3 regions of the Streptomyces sp. SS7 genome follow, and region 1 is predicted to be linked to each of the others. Evidence: predicted binding sites of a transcription regulator. Region 1 holds the regulator's gene; each other region holds the start of a gene.
What was found. The regulator HrcA, encoded in region 1, represses chaperone genes, less so after heat shock. The targets are predictions, from matches to a motif close to TTNGCACTCNGNNNNNCNGAGTGCNAA.
Positions count from the first base shown of each region.

Region 2: a site for HrcA is predicted at 1,461-1,487, ahead of groES (co-chaperone GroES). Genes of this name have one in related genera too.
Region 3: a site for HrcA is predicted at 1,649-1,675, ahead of groL (chaperonin GroEL). Genes of this name have one in related genera too.

Region 1 is NZ_CP141223.1:6,572,127-6,574,392, forward strand. It holds gene U5640_RS30290 (MBL fold metallo-hydrolase) at 1-235, opposite strand, end outside; gene hrcA (heat-inducible transcriptional repressor HrcA) at 395-1,411, shown strand; gene dnaJ (molecular chaperone DnaJ) at 1,412-2,266, shown strand, end outside.
Region 2 is NZ_CP141223.1:3,871,104-3,873,369, forward strand. It holds gene groL (chaperonin GroEL) at 1-860, opposite strand, end outside; gene groES (co-chaperone GroES) at 1,006-1,314, opposite strand; gene U5640_RS17740 (polysaccharide deacetylase family protein) at 1,528-2,266, opposite strand, start outside.
Region 3 is NZ_CP141223.1:5,431,022-5,433,287, reverse strand. It holds gene groL (chaperonin GroEL) at 1-1,485, opposite strand, end outside; gene U5640_RS25145 (cold-shock protein) at 1,852-2,058, opposite strand.

The DNA.
Region 1 (2,266 bases):
ACACATGGTCGAAATGCGGATGGGTGAGCGCGAGATGGGTCACACGCGCGCCGGTCAGCTCCTCGGCCTGCGTCCGCAACCGCACCCCCTCCGCCAGCCCCGATCCGGCGTCCACCATCAGCACCGCGCCCGCCCCGACGACCAGCCCCGCCGTGCAGTCCCAGCCCGGCAGCCGCACCCGCCCGACCCCGGCCGCGATCCGCTCCCACCCGAGCTCTTCCCAAGTCACCGTCATACCGGGACGCTAACGGTAAGTGGTCCCGGCGTCGGCCGACCTTGCCCCCGGTGTACCCCACAGCCGTACACTGGCCGGGGAACGTCTGGCACTCGGGAGCGAAGAGTGCCAGTGCAGACGCCCAGGGCACTGGGGGACGACCACGGGAGGTGTGCGCGGGTGCTGAGTGAACGCAGGCTGCAGGTGCTGCGCGCCATCGTCCAGGACTACGTCGGCACCGAGGAGCCGGTGGGCTCCAAGGCCCTCACCGAGCGGCACAACCTCGGTGTCTCCCCGGCCACCGTGCGCAACGACATGGCCGCCCTGGAGGACGAGGGATACATCGCCCAGCCGCACACCAGCGCCGGGCGCATCCCCACCGACAAGGGCTACCGGCTGTTCGTCGACAAGCTGGCCGGCGTCAAGCCGATGACCGCGCCCGAGCGGCGCGCCATCCAGAACTTCCTCGACGGCGCCGTCGACCTCGACGACGTGGTGGCCCGCACCGTACGGCTGCTCGCGCAGCTCACCCGGCAGGTCGCCGTCGTGCAGTACCCGTCGCTGACCCGGTCCACCGTGCGGCACGTGGAGTTGCTGTCGCTCGCGCCGGCCCGGCTGATGCTCGTGCTGATCACGGACACCGGACGGGTCGAGCAGCGCATGGTGGACTGCCCGGCGCCCTTCGGGGAGGCCTCTCTGGCGGATCTACGCGCGCGGCTCAACAGCCGGATCGCGGGCCGCCGGTTCACCGACGTGCCGCGTCTGGTGGAGGACCTGCCGGAGGCCTTCGAGGCGGACGACCGCGGCACGGTCTCGACGGTGCTCTCCACCCTGCTGGAGACCCTCGTCGAGGAGAACGAGGAGCGGCTGATGATCGGCGGCACCGCCAATCTCACCCGCTTCGGACATGACTTCCCTCTCACCATCCGCCCCGTCCTGGAGGCCCTGGAGGAACACGTCGTTCTTCTCAAACTCCTGGGCGAGGCGGGGGATTCGGGCATGACCGTACGCATCGGTCACGAGAACGCCTATGAGGGACTCAACTCCACGTCCGTGGTCTCGGTCGGCTACGGTTCGGGCGGCGAGGCAGTCGCCAAACTCGGCGTGGTCGGCCCGACCCGCATGGATTACCCGGGAACGATGGGAGCGGTACGAGCGGTGGCACGGTACGTCGGACAGATCCTGGCGGAGTCGTAAGTGGCCACGGACTACTACGCCGTTCTCGGCGTGCGCCGCGACGCGTCGCAGGATGAGATCAAGAAGGCGTTCCGTCGGCTCGCCCGCGAGCTGCACCCGGACGTCAACCCGGATCCGAAGACCCAGGAGCGGTTCAAGGAGATCAACGCCGCCTACGAGGTGCTCTCGGACCCGCAGAAGAAGCAGGTCTACGACCTCGGCGGCGACCCCCTCTCCCAGGCGGGCGGCGGTGGCGCGGGCGGCTTCGGGGCCGGTGGCTTCGGCAACTTCTCCGACATCATGGACGCGTTCTTCGGTACGGCGTCCCAGCGGGGGCCGAGGTCCAGGACCCGGCGCGGCCAGGACGCGATGATCCGGCTGGAGGTGGACCTCGAGGAGGCCGCCTTCGGCACCACCAAGGACATCCAGGTCGACACCGCGATCGTCTGCTCCACGTGCAGCGGCGAGGGCGCCGCCCCCGGCACCAGCGCCCAGACGTGTGACATGTGCCGCGGCCGCGGCGAGGTCTCCCAGGTGACCCGGTCCTTCCTCGGCCAGGTCATGACCTCCCGCCCCTGCCCCCAGTGCCAGGGCTTCGGCACCATCGTGCCGACCCCCTGCCCGGAGTGCGCGGGCGACGGCCGGGTGCGCTCCCGCCGCACGCTCACCGTCAAGATCCCGGCCGGTGTCGACAACGGCACCCGGATCCAGCTCGCGGGCGAGGGCGAGGTCGGCCCCGGCGGCGGCCCCGCCGGCGACCTCTACGTCGAGATCCACGAGCTGCCGCACTCCACCTTCCAGCGGCGCGGCGACGACCTGCACTGCACGGTCACCATCCCGATGACCGCGGCGGCCCTCGGCACCAAGGTGCCGCTG
Region 2 (2,266 bases), 2.7 Mb from region 1:
GCCTTGCGGCGGTCACCGAAGCCGGGGGCCTTGACCGCGACCGCGTTGAAGGTGCCGCGGATCTTGTTCACGACCAGGGTCGACAGGGCCTCGCCCTCGACGTCCTCGGCGATGATCAGCAGCGGCTTGGAGGAGTTGGTCTGGATGACCTTCTCCAGCAGCGGCAGCAGGTCGGCGATGGAGCCGATCTTGCCCTGGTTGATGAGGATGTAGGGGTCCTCGAGGACCGCCTCCATGCGCTCCTGGTCCGTCACGAAGTACGGCGACAGGTAGCCCTTGTCGAAGGCCATGCCCTCGGTGAAGTCCAGCTCCAGACCGAAGGTGTTGGACTCCTCGACGGTGATGACACCGTCCTTGCCGACCTTGTCCATCGCCTCGGCGATGAGCTCGCCGACCTGCTGGTCCTGGGCGGACAGCGCGGCGACGGCGGCGATGTCCGCCTTGTCGTCGATCGGGCGCGCGGTGGCGAGCAGCTCGTCGGAGACGGCCTTGACCGCGGCGTCGATGCCCTTCTTCAGGGCGGCCGGGGAGGCGCCGGCGGCGACGTTCTTCAGGCCCTCGCGGACGAGCGCCTGGGCCAGCACGGTGGCGGTGGTGGTGCCGTCACCCGCGATGTCGTTGGTCTTGGTCGCCACCTCCTTGACGAGCTGGGCGCCGAGGTTCTCGTACGGGTCGTCGATCTCCACCTCGCGGGCGATGGTGACGCCGTCGTTGGTGATGGTCGGGGCGCCGAACTTCTTGTCGATGACGACGTTGCGGCCCTTGGGACCGATCGTCACCTTGACCGTGTCGGCCAGCTTGTTGACGCCGCGCTCGAGGGCGCGACGGGCGTCCTCGTCGAACTTCAGGATCTTCGCCATGACAGCGGCAGCCCTCTCGGAAATCTGTGGGCGGAAAACGTGGGGTGAAAAGGCACTGCGCCCCGGGCGCCCGGCTTCTTGTGTGGTGGCGGGAGCCAGGGGCGCAGCATCATGCTTCAAGCACGCAGTGTGCTCGGGTGAAGAACTACTTCTCGATGATCGCGAGCACGTCGCGAGCCGAGAGGACGAGGTACTCCTCGCCGTTGTACTTCACCTCGGTGCCGCCGTACTTGCTGTACAGGACGACGTCGCCGACCTTGACGTCGAGCGGCAGGCGCTCGCCGTTCTCGAAGCGGCCCGGGCCCACGGCGAGGACGGCGCCCTCCTGGGGCTTCTCCTTCGCGGTGTCCGGGATGACCAGGCCGGAGGCCGTGGTCTGCTCGGCGTCGAGCGGCTGGACCACGATGCGGTCCTCAAGCGGCTTGATGGCAACCTTGGAGCTGGCGGTCGTCACGATCCGACCTCCCCCTTCGGAGATCTCACGGGGTTAACTGTCTGAGGTGGCGACCAGGTGGATCCGTCGTCGCGGGTGCCGGACCTGCCCGTCGCGTTGTTGGCACTCTCCAGTGGGGAGTGCCAGAGCCGAGACTATGACCGCGATTAGCACTCGGTCAAGCGGACTGCTAATCCCGTGGCGCGTCGGGACGATTTCCCGGCTCGCGCACCCCTACAGGTAGTCCTCCAGCTTCCCCACCGTCAGGCCCCTTTCCCGGAGCACCCGCAGGAGTGCCGTGGTCCGTTCGCGCAGGCTCGGGCCCGTGGACTCGTCCGGGTCGAGGGCGACGATGTCGCCGGGGCGCAGGCCGGGAGCGCCGTGCGGGTAGGTGAGCCCGGCGGGGCCCAGCGCGGCACGCCAGAGGACGACGGCCGTGATGCCGCAGTCGGCGGCGGCGCGCAGGGTGGTGGTGTCGTACGTGCCGTAGGGCGGGCGGAAGAGGCGGGGGCGCACGCCGAAGCGGGCGTGGAGCTTGTCCTGCTGGCCGCAGATCTCGGCACGCTGGCCGGCGTACGGCAGTCCGCGCAGGGCCGCGTGGTCGAGGGTGTGGTTCTCCAGGGTCGCGCCGACGGAGCGCAGCCGGGCGAAGTGGCCGTAGCCGGGGCCGACCACGCTGTCGGTGAGGAACACGCTGACGGGCAGGCGGAGTTCGCGGACCAGGTCGATGAAGCGGGGGTCGCGTTCGGCGCCGTCGTCGTAGGTGAGGAAGACGACCTTGTCGTGGGTGGGGACGCGGTCGACGACCGGCGGGAGCGGCTCCTGGCCGGAGCGGCCCGGGCGGGCGGGGCGGCCGGGTCCGCCGGGGCTGCCCGGACCGTGGGAGAGGGGGCGCACCCGCTGGGCGGCCTTCTTGCCCAGGCGTTCGATCGGGTCGACGGACTGGGCGCAGCCGGTCAGCGTCGTCACGGCC
Region 3 (2,266 bases), 1.1 Mb from region 1:
CTTCGCCGGGTCGATGATGCCGGAGGCGATCATGTCGACGTACTCACCGGTCGCGGCGTTCAGGCCGTGGCCGACCTGGAGGTTGCGGACCTTCTCCACGACGACGCCACCCTCGAGACCACCGTTGACGGCGATCTGCTTGAGCGGGGCCTCCAGCGCGAGCTTCACGGCGTTGGCGCCGGTCGCCTCGTCACCCTCGAGCTCCAGCTTCTCGAAGACCTGGGAGGCCTGCAGCAGGGCCACGCCACCACCGGCGACGATGCCCTCCTCGACGGCCGCCTTCGCGTTGCGGACGGCGTCCTCGATGCGGTGCTTGCGCTCCTTGAGCTCCACCTCGGTGGCGGCGCCGGCCTTGATGACCGCGACACCGCCGGCGAGCTTCGCCAGGCGCTCCTGCAGCTTCTCGCGGTCGTAGTCCGAGTCGCTGTTCTCGATCTCGGCGCGGATCTGGTTCACCCGGCCGGCGACCTGGTCCGAGGAGCCGGCACCGTCGACGATGGTGGTCTCGTCCTTGGTGATGACGACCTTGCGGGCCTTGCCCAGCAGGTCGAGGGTCGTGTTCTCGAGCTTGAGACCGACCTCCTCGGAGATGACCTCGCCGCCGGTGAGGATGGCGATGTCGTTCAGCATCGCCTTGCGGCGGTCGCCGAAGCCCGGGGCCTTGACCGCGACGGACTTGAAGGTGCCGCGGATCTTGTTGACGACCAGGGTCGACAGGGCCTCGCCCTCGACGTCCTCGGCGATGATCAGCAGCGGCTTGCCCGACTGCATGACCTTCTCCAGGAGCGGGAGCAGGTCCTTGACGTTCGCGATCTTGGAGTTCGCGATCAGGATGTACGGGTCGTCGAGGACGGCCTCCATACGCTCCATGTCGGTGGCGAAGTACGCCGAGATGTAGCCCTTGTCGAAGCGCATACCCTCGGTGAGCTCCAGCTCCAGACCGAAGGTCTGGGACTCCTCGACGGTGATGACGCCTTCCTTGCCGACCTTGTCCATCGCCTCGGCGATGAGCTCGCCGATCTGGGTGTCGGCGGCGGAGATGGAGGCCGTGGAAGCGATCTGCTCCTTGGTCTCGACATCCTTCGCCTGCTCCAGCAGCGCGCCGGAGACGGCCTCGACGGCCTTCTCGATGCCGCGCTTCAGAGCCATCGGGTTGGCGCCGGCGGCCACGTTGCGCAGACCCTCGCGCACCAGGGCCTGGGCCAGGACAGTCGCGGTCGTCGTGCCGTCACCGGCTACGTCGTCCGTCTTCTTCGCGACTTCCTTGACCAGCTCGGCGCCGATCTTCTCGTACGGGTCCTCGAGCTCGATCTCCTTGGCGATGGACACACCATCGTTGGTGATCGTGGGGGCGCCCCACTTCTTCTCGAGGACGACGTTGCGACCCTTGGGGCCGAGCGTCACCTTGACGGCGTCCGCGAGCTGGTTCATGCCGCGCTCGAGGCCGCGCCGCGCCTCCTCGTCGAACGCGATGATCTTGGCCATGTGAAGTGGTCCCTCCAGGACTGGGGGTGATTCCTTCGGACCGCGCCCGCGCCCGCGACGGACGGCTCGCATGCCGCGTGGTTCCTTGCCCCACCTGGCCTGCGGGCCTCACCGACCCGGTCCTTCTTTGTCACTCTCACCTTCAGAGTGCTAACGCCAATGATTAGCACTCGGCATGGTCGAGTGCAAGCGCCTCCGCCCGATCCGCAGGGGGGCGCGCGCGCCCCGGGCCCCCCGCGCACCCCTGGCCGGGCAGGCCGAAGGGCCCGTACCCCGGTGCCCGGACAGGCCGAAGGGCCCGTACCCCGGGAGGTACGAGCCCTTCGAAGATGAAACAGAAGAACGACGCTTCAGTCGGCGCGTGCTTCAGCCGGTCGCGAGTCGGACCATGTCCGCCTGCGGCCCCTTCTGACCCTGCGAGATCTCGAAATCGACCCGCTGGCCCTCTTCCAGGGTGCGGTACCCGTCCATCTGGATCGCGCTGTAGTGGACGAAAACATCCGCACCACCGTCGACCGCGATGAAGCCGTACCCCTTCTCCGCGTTGAACCACTTGACGGTGCCCTGAGCCATGCCTAACTCCCCTATTACTGGCCCTTGCACAGATCCACACTTCGCGGATCCGGGTCAGACCTCACCCCCCAGTTGGTTTGGGGGCGTGCGCCGGAACGCGTCGACCGCGGCCGAATGTATCTGTCCAACTGCCGTCTGCAACAGGTCACTCGGACGAGAATTCTGGACGCACGCGATCCGGAATGTGGCGAGAATTCGCCAGAATTCA